One region of the Blautia sp. CGZ-1-C1 genome, then DNA from elsewhere that is predicted to be linked to it. Evidence: riboswitches for the same ligand, from Rfam matches in the RefSeq annotation. Region 1 holds a riboswitch; the other holds the start of a gene.
The links. Region 1 has a riboswitch for FMN ahead of AC058W_RS16600 (ECF transporter S component). Riboswitches for the same ligand answer to the same signal wherever they lie in the genome.

Region 2: it holds a riboswitch for FMN, as region 1 does, so the genes downstream of both, AC058W_RS06110 (ECF transporter S component) here and AC058W_RS16600 (ECF transporter S component) in region 1, are expected to answer to the same signal.

The regions. Positions count from the first base shown of each region.
Region 1 covers NZ_JBWLUT010000180.1:18,474-29,031, reverse strand. Annotated here, with positions in the region: partial or broken gene AC058W_RS16620 (MATE family efflux transporter) at 1-39, opposite strand, end outside; gene AC058W_RS16615 (hypothetical protein) at 237-551, shown strand; gene AC058W_RS16610 (ZIP family metal transporter) at 873-1,655, opposite strand; gene AC058W_RS16605 (AEC family transporter) at 2,002-2,991, opposite strand; gene AC058W_RS16600 (ECF transporter S component) at 3,320-3,955, opposite strand; FMN riboswitch at 4,142-4,280, opposite strand; gene AC058W_RS16595 (hypothetical protein) at 4,303-4,470, opposite strand; gene AC058W_RS16590 (FUSC family protein) at 4,686-5,750, opposite strand; gene AC058W_RS16585 (AEC family transporter) at 5,982-6,260, opposite strand; gene AC058W_RS16580 (glycoside hydrolase family 13 protein) at 6,453-8,126, opposite strand; gene AC058W_RS16575 (carbohydrate ABC transporter permease) at 8,170-9,012, opposite strand; gene AC058W_RS16570 (carbohydrate ABC transporter permease) at 9,009-9,896, opposite strand; gene AC058W_RS16565 (ABC transporter substrate-binding protein) at 9,913-10,558, opposite strand, start outside.
Region 2 covers NZ_JBWLUT010000080.1:13,410-20,157, reverse strand. Annotated here, with positions in the region: gene AC058W_RS06150 (spore coat associated protein CotJA) at 1-147, shown strand, start outside; gene AC058W_RS06145 (spore coat protein CotJB) at 144-419, shown strand; gene AC058W_RS06140 (manganese catalase family protein) at 423-1,052, shown strand; gene AC058W_RS06135 (MBL fold metallo-hydrolase) at 1,178-1,978, shown strand; gene AC058W_RS06130 (hypothetical protein) at 2,090-2,395, shown strand; gene AC058W_RS06125 (DUF5684 domain-containing protein) at 2,468-2,917, opposite strand; gene AC058W_RS06120 (hypothetical protein) at 3,279-3,419, shown strand; gene AC058W_RS06115 (hypothetical protein) at 3,618-4,097, opposite strand; FMN riboswitch at 4,229-4,362, shown strand; gene AC058W_RS06110 (ECF transporter S component) at 4,518-5,153, shown strand; gene AC058W_RS06105 (NUDIX hydrolase) at 5,369-5,983, shown strand; gene AC058W_RS06100 (MATE family efflux transporter) at 6,124-6,748, shown strand, end outside.

The DNA.
Region 1 (10,558 bases):
TCCCACTGCAACCATAAGCATCTGTACCGGGAAAATTAAAATTTTACACAAATTTTTCATTAGCGCGCATGTGTATTTTACAAAGCATTCCTATAATAGGAGATAAAGAAATGAGAAATAAAATAATATATAAGCTTACATTGTTACTATATGTCAACTGGATATTGATACTCCCAAAAGGAGATTTCCAATCTGACCAAGCATTACATCACAGATATAAGAAAAGAGGAATGATTATGTATCAGACATTATGGAATTCTATTAATCATCAGGTAAAAAAGTCACATGCTTCTGCCGCTTTTCTGGCAGTTTCACTTATTGAATGGACAACACTCGGACTTCTGGCAGGATTTTTCATCTCTATAATTGGCGGAATGTCTGCTATTACCAAACTGACTGTTATCCTTTGTGCCGGTGGATATACCGGACTGATTTTTGGTTTCTTTGGCGGAATTTTATATCTGTACAGAACAGATTCCCGCCATTCCTCAGCAGAATCTTCTCCCTCTGCTACCGTCAGACTCTCTCTTAAGAGTAAAACAGCTGCCTGATTTATATCAGACAGCTGTTTTATTTTTCTACAAAATGGATTCTCGTCTCATCAAAACGATTCTCCATCTGTGCAATACCGATCCACACACCGCCAAATCCCAGTGCATCTGTTTCCAATCAAATGTATTACTTCTTAATTTTTTCTATCATACACTGATGTTCTTTATCTTTTTTCGAATAATTAATACCTACCAGAAGAATGTTTCCAGCATATTACGCTGAGACTTTTTTATCTTTGCAATCAGATACAAAAACGCTATCACAACCATTTTAAGAAAGTCAATCGAATATTCTCAATTGAAGCAGGGGACTTACTTGTATCACCCCAATGCCACATCAAGCACCATCATCAGTGAAAATCCTACTGCGAAGAAAATCGTTCCAATATTGGAATGTTCCCCTGCTGACATTTCGGGGATAAGTTCTTCTACTACTACGTAGAACATTGCTCCCGCTGCAAAGCTGAGCAGATATGGTAACGCCGGAACAATAAGTCCTGCCGCCAGGATCGTAAGTACCGCACCGATTGGTTCTACGATTCCGGATAACACACCACCTGCAAACGCTCTGCCTTTTCCCATTCCTTCCGAGCGCAATGGCATGGAAATAATCGCGCCTTCCGGGAAATTCTGAATAGCGATTCCAATAGAGAGCACCATGGCCCCCATCACGGTAATCTTCGTATTTCCGGTCAGATATCCGGCATAGACCACTCCTACTGCCATTCCTTCCGGAATATTGTGTAAAGTTACAGCCAGAACCAGCATAGTAGTTCTCTGAAGTCTGCTCTTTGGACCTTCTGCCTTGTCACTGTTCTGGTGAAGGTGCGGGATCATGTGATCCAGCAAGAGCAAAAAGAGCACTCCAATCCAGAATCCCACTGCTGCCGGGATAAAAGAAAACTTTCCCATGTCTGCAGACTGCTCGATTGATGGAATCAGCAGACTCCACACTGAAGCTGCCACCATGACCCCGGCCGCAAAGCCGGTAAGTGCTCTCTGTACTTGTTCATTCAGATTCCTTTTCATAAAAAATACGCAGGCTGCTCCTGCTGAAGTTCCGATAAAAGGAATCAGGATTCCGTAAAATACATTTATATTCATCTGTCTACTCCTCCTATTCTATTTGTATGCCTAAGATAAGTAATTGTTCCTATTCTCCACCAATCATACAAATAACTCTGATTTGGTTAAATAATAGTGGATGAAAAATCCAGTTTGTTTGTTAGTTAGTTTAGTCTAACTCATGTAAGTATATCAGATTTTCTTCCAAATAAAAAGAGCATACAGAACTTTTTTCAAATTCTATATGCCCAAATTTAACCGAATCAAGTAAGTCCCCTGCGGGGGTTGCGAAGAGCAATAAGCAGTTAAAGAATAGACTGCGGGCAGCCGGACTATTTCTTTTCGTAAACTTTGTTTACGCTCATTCATTGTTTTTGCTCCTGTTTCAGATAAACTGCAGCACCCAGTATACAAACGGTAAAGTCACGATTGAACAGACTGTCGTCACCAGGATTCCACCCATGGCATAGTCGCCGTCTGTGCCGTATGTATTTGCCATCATAACTACAGATGACATTACCGGCATAGCGGATGTGAGTGTCATGGTCATACGTATTTCTGCCGATATTGGAAGTAACCCCAGTATCAGATAAAACAGCACCGGAAAAATCAGCATTTTGATTGCGACGATTCCATAATAGTCCAGTTTGCAAATATATTTTTTTACATCCATACATGCAAAGACTCCGCCAAGATAAATCATTGCCAGAGGTGTTGCTGTTGCTCCGATTTTTGAGAATGCTGTGTTCAGAATCTCTGGTAATGTAAGGCCTGTAAGAATGCAGAATAATGCCAATACGATTGCAACTGTTACCGGGTTAATCAGCTTTTTAAAGTCAAATGTAGAATGCTTTACGGCACCAACATTTTTTCCACATTGTGATGAATTTTTTGAAGTATTTTCCACTGTATCCTCTGCCTTCGAGGTTAGCCTTACCCCGACTGTCCACAGCATCAGCTGGTCTATCATGGTAAATACCGAGATATACAGCATTCCTCTTTCCGGAAAGATACTTGTGACAATGGGAATTCCCATAAATCCAATATTTCCAAATGCACTCATTGCAGAATAAAGCTGCTGGTGATCACCTTGCAGGTGCAGTATTTTTCCCGAAAGAAAGCTGAGTCCAAACAGACAGATATACATAAAGAATGCGATTCCGAGAATCGGCAGGGAGTGGAAAAGCATTTGCTTATCCACTCCATTTACCGTATTTGTAAAAATCATGACCGGCAGTGCCAGTTTGATCACAAGTCTGGAAACGACTTCCATATTTTCCCGGTTCAGCACATGTGTCTGGATCAGAATGATGCCTGCCAGAATGTAGATGACAAACATTCCGATCTGATTAAGAAGAATATTTAATGTACTCATAAGTCAATTCTCCGGAGTGTTTTTGCCTGTCTTGATTTTTAATTTTTCAATATCATGTATCTGTCCCATTGTTGCTATTTCCTTTCTTCTGCATTCGCATTATTTATTTTTCATAAAGGATTCTTCCTTCATTTTTTATAACTTCTACTAACTTTTTTATTTCTATTCTGTCTGTTTTATCTTACCATATTATCATGCCTTTTTTAAGTCTCTCCAACAATTTCGAGGATTGTTTTTCTGTGCTCAGGCATGAAAAACAGCCGCAGATTCTTCATCATACGGCTGATCTTTTCTATTTAATATTCTATCTGTTGTCTGTTTTTATTTCTCAATCCCCTTTAAGAACCACACGGATTCTCTTGTAGATCAGAAATACAATCAGGGATGTCAGTGCATATTTAAATAAGTTGAATGGGAAGATGATCAGTGCTGCAAATGAAAGCAGACTGTTTACAGAGCTGTGTACTGCGCCACCCATTTCGATGAATGCTTCGATTGGCATTCCAAAAGCTTTTCCATAAGCCGGAAGTAAAACAAATGCATTAATAAAGCATGCAACTATTGCTGTCAGAACTGTTCCGACCGCCATTCCTACAACTGCGTGTTTTCTGCTCTTGACGGATTTGTAGCGGTAGATTAATCCTGCCGGAACTGCGAATGTACATCCGAAGATGAAGTTTGCCACGTCACCGACTCCTGCTGTCATAGATCCCTTTGTTACAAGATGCACCAGAATCTTCACCAGCTCGATCAGAACACCTGCAATCGGTCCCATTGCGAAAGAGCCAACCAGTACAGGGATCTCAGAGAAATCCAACTGATAAAATGTCGGTGCCAGGAACGGAAGCGGAAACTCCAGATTCATCAGAATTCCTGCGATAGCGCCAAGCATGGCTATCTGTGTGATAGTCCTTGTCTTACTCCTTGCCATTGCGTTTCCATTTCTTAATACCTGTTCACTCATACTGTTTCTCTCCTTTGAAATTATTCTTTATGGATATAAATTTTTATTCGCTGCATATCCTGTTTAAAAGAAAATTCCACAAGCTTCTTTACATGGCAAAACTGTCATATCTCATAGAAAATTTCACCACATAAAAAACCCTGGATAAATCATCCAGGGTAATGAGCACGTATGGTAAAAATATCGCGTGTTCTTCTCTCATCCAGACTATACTGTCGGTTCTGGAGTTTCACCAGATCAGCCGCCTAAGCTAAGCGGGTCGCGGACTATAACCGCCGGTAGGGAATCTCAGCTAATGCTGATCACCACAACCCCGAAGAATTTTCTTTTATCTGCGTTTGATTATACTACATAAGTATATTCATTTCAATACAATTTTCAGATTTTTTACCGGAGTGTACATTGTAAGAAGGAGTCGTATTGTCCGTTGGAATCTCATCGGGTGCAAACAGTTCTATTTTATTATCGAATTCTGTATAATTCTCATTTGCGCCAAGTTCTCTTGATTCTATCAAAGTTTCTGTAATGTTCTCTCCACTCTTTGTAATTCTAAGTCATGCACCACCAGTTCAACTGGTGGTTTGATTATTTTCTTTTTCTCCCTTTTCTATTATAACTTTATTTTCTACTTGTTTTATTCACTGACAGTGTATATTTATCTTTCCCGCAAAAAAGCAGGAACTGTACTCAACAGTCCTGCTTTTTCATCATCAGAGAAATAGTTTTCCCCTTATGCAGTAATATTCTTTCTCATATGAATCCTCTCTGCAATCTTATCCACCACTTTATTGCAGATCACCGTATAAGCCGCGCCAAACACATTCGCGCCAATACGAAGTGCCACTGCCGCAGGCATTCCGAAAAGTCCTGCTGCAATAGAGAGTGCTCCGAAAGTGTTAAATGCAGTCTGCCATGCATATCCTGCGGAATATCCGACTCCGATTCCACCAATCATTCCGATATACGGATACATGGATTCCGGAAGTACCAGATACAGTACAATAAAGAGCAAACATCCTACAATATTGAACAGCCCTCTGTTTCCGGCTCTGGAAGCACAGTCTTCTGTAAATGGCAGGCATACGGACATGCAGGCGATTCCTGCCCACATGGCTCTCGGCAGTCCCAGAAGATTCATAAATAACATAGCACTGGACACAATCAGTGTCAGTTTCAGATACCATCTGCTTCTTGCTGAGCGGATGTCAAACTCACGAAACAGGTCAAGGAAAGTTCTTCTATATGGTCTGTTCTTCTGATTTTTGTAAAAAATCACCATGCAGATCAGCATTCCTATGAAAAGTCCTGCGATGCGTAACGCATATTCCTGCCCGGTCACATCATATCCCAGAAGGAGTAAATAGCCCAGTACAAATGTAGAATGATTATACATAATCACATTGTGGCATCCAAGAATCATCAGAAGCAGAATGCAGACCACATTGACAAGAAATGCGGCAAATGGATGTGGTGCTGCCATATTTGCCAGTCTTGGCCCCGCCATAAGAATTCCAAAGATTCCTGCAATGGAAATCAACCCATGTGTTGTCCTGATTCCGAAGTCCGCCTGTCGCAATACGAGAACCGCCAGCAGAACTGTAACCCCGACTACACTGTTATTGCTTCCTGTGAGTTTACTGTACAGGCTCACCACCGCAACACAGAACGCCATGACCAGATATACTTTGAAGTTATAAATTAATATGTGACGTCTTTTTTCTTTTGGATCCGTTGTGTTCTTAATAAGCTGCTTAGAACCAACGGAACTCAACTGTAGTTCCTGATAAAATGTCATTTCCAAGTCGTCTCCTTTTTTGTAAAATCACGTAAAAATCCAGCGTTTTCACAGAATAACAAAACGCCAAATGATTACGTATCTACTATGAATTTTGAAATAGTAACGAGCACTATACCGCAATTTTCCAAAAACGTCAAGAGTCATTTCTCGCACTCCATAAATTTTTTTACTCACTCAAAAGAGGTATTATTCCATACACCGTTCACATTATGTATCATTAATTACCACTTAATACAATCCCATGATCGCCAGCAATGCCGTGATCACTACAAGGCTGCAAAGAATCGTCACGCTGTTCGCACAGCTTGCCATTCCTTCATCTCCTCCACACATTCCTGTGTAGGCAGGTGCAACTGCACTCATAGGAGCAAAGCACAGTAAAACAAGGGTCTGTCTGATTACCAGATCAAATGGTAATACAAAGAAGAAAAATACTGCACAGACTGCCGCAAAAATGTGTCGGATCACTACCAGTTTAACGATCTCACCCATATATTCTTTGATCAATTACCTCAATCCTTCCCAGACGGCAAATGCTGTGTTAAGCGCTTTAAAGGGCGGGCTGGTGGATGTGCTGATCCTGGACTCCAATCTTGCTGAAGCACTGCTGAAACTTAGTGAAGACATGCCTTCACAGGAGTAATACATACAAAATACCCTTTCGTCATATTATACGAAAGGGTATTTTTTCAGACTATTCTATTTTCTGTAAAGTACAAATGCCTCATATGGATTCAGGATGATTTTCCTGTCAAATACTTTTCTTCCCATATTCGTAATCAGGCACTGAGCTCCTTCTGTGAATGTTTCCGGAAGTTCCATTTCCGCTTCCTGTGCACTGAAATTACATACTGTGAGCAGCTTCTCTGATTCAAGCTTTCTTATGTAAGCAAAGATCTGGTCATGATCACGGTACAGAGCCTCAAATTCTCCGTATACGATGATATCCATTTCTTTACGCAGACGGATCAGTTTCTGATAATAATGGAAAACAGAGTCCGGATCTTTTAACTGATCTGCCGCATTGATCTGCTGGTAATTTGGGTTTACCTTAATCCATGGTTTCCCTGTAGTGAAACCTGCACCTGCGGAAGTATCCCACTGCATTGGTGTTCTGGCATTATCGCGGCTTCTGAGCATCAAACATTTCATCATATACTCCGGTGTCAGTCTGCCTGTCTCTGTCAGCTCAGTGAAATAATGAAGGCTCTCGATATCACGGTAGTCCTCCAGCTTATCAAAATAAACATTAGTCATTCCAAGCTCTTCACCCTGATAAACATAAGGGGTTCCCTGCATCATATGAAGGCAGGTCGCCAGCATCTTGGCTGAAATATCGCGGTAAGCAGGATTGTCATTTCCGAATCTGGATACACTTCTTGGCTGATCATGGTTTCCAAGGAAAAGGCTGTTCCATGCTTTTCCTGCCAGTTCTTCCTGCCATTTGATCATGATCTTCTTGAACTCTTTGAAATCATACCGTTCTGTGGTCCATTTGCCATAATCACCACCACCGATTTCTACATGCTCAAACTGGAATACCATATTCAGTTCTTCTCTGTCATCACCTGCGTATTTCTGTGCTTCCTCAATGGTAACTCCTGAGGTTTCCCCCACAGTCATCACATCATATTTGGAAAGAACTTCCTGATTCATTTCATGCAGGAATTCGTGGATTCTTGGACCATGAACACTATACGGACCGAAATCACCATACAATCCGTTATTCATCTCTCCGTCAGGAAATTTCTGATCTTTGGAAATCATGCTGATAACGTCCATACGGAAACCATCGATTCCCTTTTCACACCAGAAGTTCATCATATCATAAACTTCCCGGCGAACCTTCTCGTTCTCCCAGTTCAGATCCGGCTGTTTCTTGGAGAACAGATGAAGATAGTACATATCTGTCTGTGCGTCATATTCCCAGGCTGAACCTCCGAATACTCCGCCCCAGTTATTTGGTTCCTTACCATTCACCGGATTTCTCCAGATATAATAGTCACGGTAAGGATTATCTTTGGATTTACGACTCTCGACGAACCAGGAATGCTCATCGGAAGTATGGTTTACAACCAGATCCATGAGAATCTTGATTCCTCTTTTGTGCGCTTCTGCAAGGAGAGTTTCATAATCCTCCATGGTTCCGTAATCTTTGTATATCTTTCTGTAATCAGAAATATCATAGCCGTTATCATCCTGAGGAGACTCCAGCATAGGAGAAATCCAGAGAACATTCACACCTAACTCTTTCAAATAGTCAAGCTTCTCAATAATTCCTCTGATATCTCCGATTCCGTCTCCATTACTGTCTTTAAAGCTTTTGGGGTAGATCTGGTAAACAACACTTTCTTTCCACCAGGTTTTCTTCATAAACGTAAGCCTCCTGTTTGCATTTCTCAAGTTTATTGATGTGTTACTTTACTGCACCGGCAACAACACCGTTCATGATCCATTTCTGACAGAAGATATATACGATCAGTACAGGTGCCAGTACGAGCAGATAAGAGGCAAATGCCAGATTATAGTCTACAGAGAACTGGCTCTTGAATACATACTGTGCAAGCTGTAAGGTCTGCTGGCTCTCATCACTTAAGAGTACCAGTGGCATACTGAAGTCGTTCCATGTCCACATAAAGGAAAGGATTGCTACTGTTGCTGTAGTTGGTTTTAATACCGGGAAAATGACCCGGCTGAAAATCTGGATGGGGTTGGCACCATCGATCATTGCTGCTTCATCCAGTGCTTCCGGTATCGCCTTGATCGCACCTGTATAAAGGAAAGTGTTCATAGGCAGACCGAAGATAATGTACAAAAAAGTAATACCGTAAATATTATCCAGATGGAAGGCATTCGCCTGTACAACCAATGGAAGCATGATTACCTGGAATGGGATAAACATAGCACTGATAAAGTAATAGTACATAATAGAAAAGAATTTACTCTTTTTCCTGTTTCTGGTTATTGCATATGCTGCAAAAGAATTTGTGATCAATGTAAAGAACAGGTTGATCACTGTAATAAATGCAGTGTTAAAAAATTTCTGTGGAAAATTTGTCATCACCCAGGCATCTACGAAGTTCTGCAGACGCAGCTTTTTGGGTAATGCCAGTATGTTATTCATGTCAGACGGATCCTTGATTGCGATCATCAGTGCCATATACAGAGGCAAAAGAATAATCAGCACAATTCCTATAATAAGAAGAATCGTTACAGGCCAGTTGTAACGTTCTTTTACCTTCGCTACACCCTGTTTCATCCTAACTTCTCCTCTCTCTTCTCAAGTATACGCAGCTGTAACACAGAGATTAGCACAACTACAATGAAAAGCACAACTGCATTAGCTGACTGGTAGGCGAACTGTCCTCCGCCGAATCCCTTCTTATAGATCAGGACTGCAATGGAAGTAGTTGCTGTTCCGGGTCCACCATCTGTCATGGCCATGATCTGATCGTAAACCATCAGGTAACCTTTGGCCGAGAGCACCATATTAATGGTAAAGGACGGTGCCAGAAGAGGGAAAGTGATCTTGCTGAACCGCTTGAATCCTGTAGCTCCGTCCAGGTCAGCAGCTTCATATACATCTGTATCAATAGACTGGAGTCCTGCAATATAGATCAGTGTATTGAATGCACATCCGATCCACAGAGATACTGCAATGATTCCCCACATCGCATTGTTAGTACCCAGAATATTCACACTGAGAGCCTTGATTCCCAGAGCTTTTCCAAGCTCCGGAACCAGGTTTGCAAAAATATAGTTGAAGATAAATCCCACGATCAGACTTCCCAGCATATACGGCAGGAAATAAAATGCTTTAATGGTATTTTTGAATTTAATCTTTGCATTTAATGCGCATGCGAGCACAAGGCTGATCACATTAACCAGGATCGTAGTGATCACAGCAAATTTAAAGGTGAAAATGTAGGCATTTCCTGTATCTGCATCTACAAACATATGCAGGTAATTACGCAGCCCTACGAAATTCCAGTCTCCATATCCTCTCCAGTCAGTAAAGCTGTAGAATACACCTTTCAGGAAAGGAATTGTATGGAAGATGAAAAATAATACTGCAAGAATACCAACATAAATATAGTAAACTTTATTGACAGCAGGTCTTTTACGATTCGCTGCTTTCTTCATAGGCTCATCCCCTCACTTAATCTACATTCGCAACATCATATTTTTCGTCACACTGTTTCAGGAACTGTTCGATGTTTTCCTTATCATCCATTCCATTTGCACGATTTAAACTAAGTTCAGTAAGCAGTACAGACATATTAAATCCTGATGGGTAGTAGTGGTCTTCGAAGTTGGCAACTTTACCATTGCTGATGTCTTCCTGTACACCTGATACTGCTTCATCACTCTGCTCTACACCCTTTAATGCGGAGAATGAGAACTGCTCATCAATATAAGTCTGTACATTTTCTTTTTCCATCATAAAGGAAACGAAATCTTTAGCTGCATCTACATTGGAACTGCTCTTGCTTACGCCCAGAAGCACATCTACACCTGAGGTAACCTTATTCTGGGATTCATCATTGGAAGACGGAATTGCAAACATGTTTATTTTTACATCCGGGTTAGCATTACGGTACTGGCTGATTGCCCAGTTTCCATTGATGATCATTACAGCGTCACCGTTGGCAAATTTCTTGTTTCCGTCATCATAGCTAAGTCCCATGAAATCATCCTGTGCATAATCAAGAAGTGTCAGATATTTCTCTGTAATCTCCTCATGAGTTCCCACAAATGTTGTCTTGCCTGCTTTGCGGTCATCTGCGAAGCTCTCCGGTGCAAGG
Region 2 (6,748 bases), on a different contig from region 1:
CATTTACAGCATCTGGAATCGGCAATGGCCTATGTACCATGTCAGAAATTTACTGAAAATTATCCTTTAAAATATGCACTGAGTGTGGGAACTGTTTTTCCACAGTTATGTAAGCCATTTTGCGGAAAGAGAGGTGCACGCAGATGAGGCAGAATTGTTCAAGACGGCAGATGCTGGAACGAATCGATCAGGTCAGCTTTGCTGTAAATGATATGCACTTATATCTCGATACACATCCCTGTGATGAAAAAGCACTTGTTTATTGCAGAGAACTTGTGCAGGAACGGAAAAAACTCTTAAAAGAATATGCTGAAATGTTTGGACCTCTCACTATTGACAGTACAGACCAAAGCGAAGAAACCATCTGGAAATGGATGGAACAGCCATTCCCATGGGAAAAGGAAGGAGCGTGCAGATAGTTTATGTGGAATTATGAAAAAAGACTTCAATATCCGGTAAATATCACACAGCCGAATGCAAAAATCGCACAGTATATCATGAGCCAGTATGGTGGTCCTGATGGCGAGATTGGTGCTTCTATGAGATATCTTTCCCAACGATTCACCATGCCAAACCGTATGGCGGCGGCAGTTCTTAATGATGTTGGCACGGAGGAATTGGCCCATTTGGAAATGGTATCTACTATCGTACACCAGCTTACCCGAGATCTCTCTATGGAAGAAATTGAGAAATCTGGATTCGGTCCGTATTATATTGATCATACTGTAGGAGTCTGGCCGCAGGCCGCAGGTGGAGTTCCATTTAATGCCTGTGAATTTCAGAGTAAAGGAGACCCTATTACTGATTTATTTGAGAATCTTGCAGCAGAACAGAAAGCCCGCTCTACTTATGATAATATTCTTCGGGTAGTACGGGATATGCCGGAAATTGCTGATCCGATTAAATTCTTACGTGCGCGCGAGGTGGTACATTTCCAGCGATTTGGTGAAGCACTTCGTTCTATTCAGGAAGAATTGGATGCAAAGAATTTCTACGCATTTAATCCTAGTTTTGATAATCCATGTGCTACATCTTGCGATGGATGCAAATAATCATATAAAAATTGCTATATACAAAGAAGAAAAGTGTTCCGTTTTTGAATGGAACACTTTTCTTTTATATGTTATACTACATGAGAAACAGAATTCAGATGAATAGCCAGGAGGTACTATATAAGATGAAGCTTACAATACTGGGAACCGGAAATGCAAAAGTAACGAAATGTTATAATACCTGTTTTACATTAAACGAGGATAAAGAATATTTTATGATAGATGGCGGCGGTGGAAGCACCATTTTGAAACAGTTGGAAGATGCCGGAATCAGCTGGAAGGATATCCGTACGATTTTTGTTACGCATAAACATATCGACCATCTGCTGGGAATTATCTGGATGCTCCGTATGTATTGCCAGGGAATGGCAAGAGGACAGTTTGATGGTGAAGTAGTAATCTACGGACATGACGAAGTGATCTGCCTTCTGAAGCAGATGTCCCAGATGCTTCTGACTGCAAAAGAAACCAAATACATTGGTGAGAAAGTACATCTGGAAGAAGTAAAAGATGGAGAAGAAAGAATGATTCTGGGACACAAGGTAATATTCTTTGATATTCTTTCTACAAAAGCAAAACAGTTCGGATTTTGCATGGAATATGCAGACGGAAAGAAACTGACCTGCTGTGGAGATGAGCCATATAATGAATGTGAACATAAATATGCAGTGAATAGTACCTGGCTTCTCCATGAGGCATTTTGTCTCTTTTCACAGGCAGATAAATTTAAACCTTATGAGAAACATCATTCCACAGTAAAGGATGCCTGTCAGCTCGCACAGGAACTGAATGTTGACAATCTGATTTTGTATCATACAGAAGATAAAAATATCTCCAGACGAAAAGAACTCTACACAGAGGAAGGAAAACCATATTATAAAGGAAATCTTTTTATCCCGGATGATCTGGAAACCTTTGAATTGTAATATAAACGGATAGTGAATTACAGCCCATACATTGCTGCATATTAAAAATGAAGTGATAATGCTACTAAGAAATACATCCCGCTGTTACTCGCAACGATCACAGGAAACATCATGTCAATGCCATTTCTGAAACTCCTTGACATCGACTTCCCGGAAAGTTTTGTAAAAGACTTCCAGGGACCGAAATTCGGTATCGAAGGAATCCGTAAATATCTTGGAGCAGAGAACAGACCGCTGTTAAACAACATGATCAAACCATGTACAGGATATACTCCTGAAGTTGGTACAAAACTGTTCTTCGAGGCGGCAGCAGGCGGACTTGAACCGATTTTTGACGGAGATGTGAGTAACAGGTATGAGGTGACTGATTTCTGCTGTGAAACGGTAAAAGAGTATTTTGATAACAGAACTTTATAATAGGCTGTAGCCTGTATGAGATGAAAAAATCCCCAGAACATAAGCTCTGAGGATTTTTTATTTAGCGGTTGTCTATTTATCTGCCCCATAATATCTGTCATCGCCGAAGCCAAGGATCAGCATGAAGATTGGCGGTAAGAAGATAAGGCCAATGGCGAATCCTGTGCCTCTGCCGAAGGCTCTTGCAAGCTTAATGCTGTACATAATACTGATGATGACAAGTATGATTTTGATCAGTATGACAAGCATGTAGACTGTTAAGCTTTCGCTTATTTCCAGAGTTCCCTGCAGATAAGAAGATATGATTCCCAGGATGAGAGTCAGCCAGAAATATGCGGGCTGCCATGCGATTTTATAAGAAATATAATCGCCATATATTGGAATAATACTTTTCCATCCGGCCTCTCCTGCTTTGGTAAAGATTCTCCAGTTGGCAATGATCTGCAGAAGCCACCATGCGAATGCAATCATCAGATACATACCGCCCAAGAGCATCAGACTACTGATAGCTATAAGTCCCATTTGTGTGTTCCCCCATTTCTTTTTGTGAGATATGATACATGTATCGTTGGTGTAGAAGCATAGTTGAGAACTATGTTTGTTCTCCTAAAGTATTTATGCTAAATCCATTAAAGCATATTCTCAGTAGTTCGTCAATTATCAAAGAAGATTGTAAATTTTATATTTGATAGCTGACTGTAAAGACCAAAGCTAATGTTCGGCTATAAGTGGGAAAACTATTGTTGCTGTGGCATAAAACATATACTGCCAGTGAATGAAAAGCTGATGAGAAAAGGGTATAATGAGTGTAATAAAGGATGAGTGAATTATAACAATCCTCTAAATGAATTACTGAAGATTGTACATAAGCGAGGTGAAAACTATGGCAGCAATACTTATGAACTACAAAATACCGGGATATTATATATTTTTCATTTGTCTGGCAGTGATTTCCTGTTTTTCTAATCCTGGAATGGTTGTATTAGCGGGCTGTAGGGTTGATAATATTGATCAGGCAGAGTAAAATTTTATCAATGAAGTGAGTCTCCTGCTTTAATATTACAAATATTCGCCTGACTTATGAAAAGTGCCTGATGAGATGAAAAGCTTCTCAGGGAGGGGGTTGCGAGAACAGAGAAAAAAGAATGGTTTCGGAAAAAATAATGACAAGTTAAACAAGAGCCGTAAAGTGGGAATTTCCAGCTTTGCGGCTTTTGTGGTATCATGAATTGAAAGACATCTCAACAACTTTTCCATTGGTTACCTTAATGCACAGACCTAATCCATTCATGCTTCTCATGGTAGACATGAAAGCGGACTTTGAGCAATATTCGTTGGGAGCTTCACCTCCGGAAAAATAGTATTTGGTCTTGGAAGTAAGTTTAAATGTATGTTTTCCGTATTTTATATATGCTTTTTTGTTTTGGCTGTTTAATACTCCGTTTTTGGAAGTATTAAATGACGCATACATTGTCAGAGTGTTCCCCTTACATATAGCCTTTCTTGTGCCTGACATATAGTATTTTGTGCCATTGGTTGTTATTGTTCCGCCTTTTTTTCCATTTATGCAGGTATTATAGTAGGTTGTACCTGACTTTCCGGTAGCTGCCTGCACATTTGAGAATCCCATGCAGCCGGTAACGAGGCAGATGGCAAGTATCAGTGTTAACATTTTCTGGAACTTCTTTGTCCATGTTTTCATATTGAAAACCTCCTTTCGTTTTCTGGATTTATTATAATAGCCTGGAAAAGCAAAGTCAATAGAGAAGCGTAATGGAATAGTTGTATTGACAATAGATATCTGTATGTAGTATAATCAGACGCAGATAAAAGAAAATTCTTCGGGGTTGTGGTGATCAGCATCAGCTGAGATTCCCTACCGGCGGTTATAGTCCGCGACCCGCTCAGGCGGCTGATCTGGTGGAATTCCAGGACCGACAGTATAGTCTGGATGAGAGAAGAACACGCGATATTTACCATACGTGCTCATTACCCCGGACATATAATCCGGGGTTTTTTATATGTTGAAGAAAATCTTCATTATATAAAAAGCTTGTGGAATTTTCTTTTAACAGGATATGAGACAGATCCATAAAGAATAATTTCAAAGGAGAGAAACAGTATGAGTGAACAGGTATTAAGAAATGGAAATGTGATGGCAAGGAGTAAGACGAGAACCATCACACAGATAGCCATGCTTGGTGCTATCGCAGGAATTTTAATGAATCTGGAGTTTCCGCTTCCTTTCCTGGCACCGAGTTTTTATCAGCTGGACTTTTCAGAAATCCCGGTACTGGTTGGCTCATTCGCAATGGGACCGATCGCAGGTGTACTGATCGAGCTGGTAAAGATTCTTGTGCATCTGGTAACAAAGGGATCTATGACAGCAGGTGTAGGCGATGTGGCAAACTTCATCTTTGGATGTACATTTGCAGTTCCGGCAGGTCTGATCTACCGTTACAAATCTGTTAAGAGCAGAAAACATGCAGTGATCGGAATGGCAACTGGAACCGTACTTACAGCAGTAGTTGCATGCTTTATCAATGCATTCGTGTTACTTCCGGCATACGGAAAGGCTTTTGGAATGCCGGTAGAAGCATTTATTGAAATGGGTAGCGCAGTACACAGCTCTGTAAATAATCTTCTTACATTTGCAGCAATGATCATTTTCCCATTCAATATATTTAAATATACACTGACATCTCTGATCGTATTCTTTATTTATAAGAGAATCCGTGTAGTTCTTAAGGGAGATTGATTTTATATCTGATAAAGAATAAATTGGCAGTCCAATAAAAAAGAAGAACAGTCGTATGATGAAAAATCTACGGCTGTTTTTCTTTTTGGCGGGTAAAAAATAATTACAGAAATTGTCAGACTGACTTAAAAAAGATACGATAATATGGTAAGATAAAGCAGACAATATAAACACCTGAATGTGAGGTTTATGAATAGCGAAAGGAAGTATCCATTATGGGACAGATACACAATATTGAGAAATTGACAGACTGTAAATTTTTAAACTTATATCATTTAAATGCAACAAGTGTCCATAACACTCCTGTGTCATATTTTGTGGCATCACGCGCGAAGAGTATTAACGAATTAAAAATAAAAACAGGTAAAAATACTCCGGATGGTGTAATTATTTACAGTCTTTACGGAGAGAAAAAAGACAGGGTTGTATTGGTACGTCAGTACAGATATGCAATCGGCGGATACATCTATGAATTCCCGGCAGGTCTGGTAGAACCGAACGAAGAATTCCATGAAGGTGCAGTAAGAGAAATGTATGAGGAAACAGGACTGAAATTCACACCTCTGAAAGTAAATCCTGCATTTGAGAAACCTTATTTCACAACGGTTGGCATGACAGATGAATCCTGCGCAAATGTTTACGGTTACGCGGAAGGTGAGATCAGTAAAGCGGCACAGGAGGATTCCGAAGAAATCGAAGTTGTGCTTGCTGACAGAGAAGAAGTAAAGAGAATCCTGAAAGAGGAAAATGTAGCGATCATGTGTGCATATCAGCTTATGCATTTCCTTCAGGATGAAGAACCTTTTGCATTTTTGAAGGAAGAACTTTAACCAAATCAAGCAAATAGCGAAGAGGATGATTTTATCTGCTTGATTAAGGAGAATTAAAGGATTAAACTAGAATCCTGAATATGATTCTGAAAATTGACTGATGAGTATCATTAATATTTTATACAGGAGCAAAAAAGATAATGGACGAGTGTAAACGAAGTTTACGAAAAGAAATAGTCAGGCTGGCACTTCCAATTGCACTTCAGCAGTTCATGACAGCCCTGGTCGGAGCATGTGATGCGATCATGCTGGGAAAGTTAAGTCAGGATGCCATGTCAGCTGTATCACTGGCCACACAGGTTACTTTTGTATTTAATCTGTTTATGTTTGCATTTATGGCAGGCGAGAATATGTTTGTGGCACAATATTATGGAAAAGGGGACTACAAAGGTATTTCCCAGGTGTTCAGCCTTGTAACAAAGATTTGCGGATGTATTGCAGTGGTATTTCTGGCAGGAGCCCTTTTCTTTCCGGAACAGATCATGAGAATCCTGACAAATGAGGAAACTCTGATCGTTCTGGGAAGTGAGTATTTAAGGGTGATTGGCATTTCCTATGTGTTTTCGGGAATTGCACAGACTTTTCTGGCAATCATGAAGAACTGTGGTGCAGTAAATATGAGTACCCTGATCAATGGGGTTATGGTAATTCTCAATATCGTATTGAATGCTGTTTTAATTTTTGGACTGTCCGGCTTCCCGAAAATGGGAATTAAAGGTGCTGCACTGGCAACCGTACTTGCAACAGTTGTGCAGTTCCTGTGGA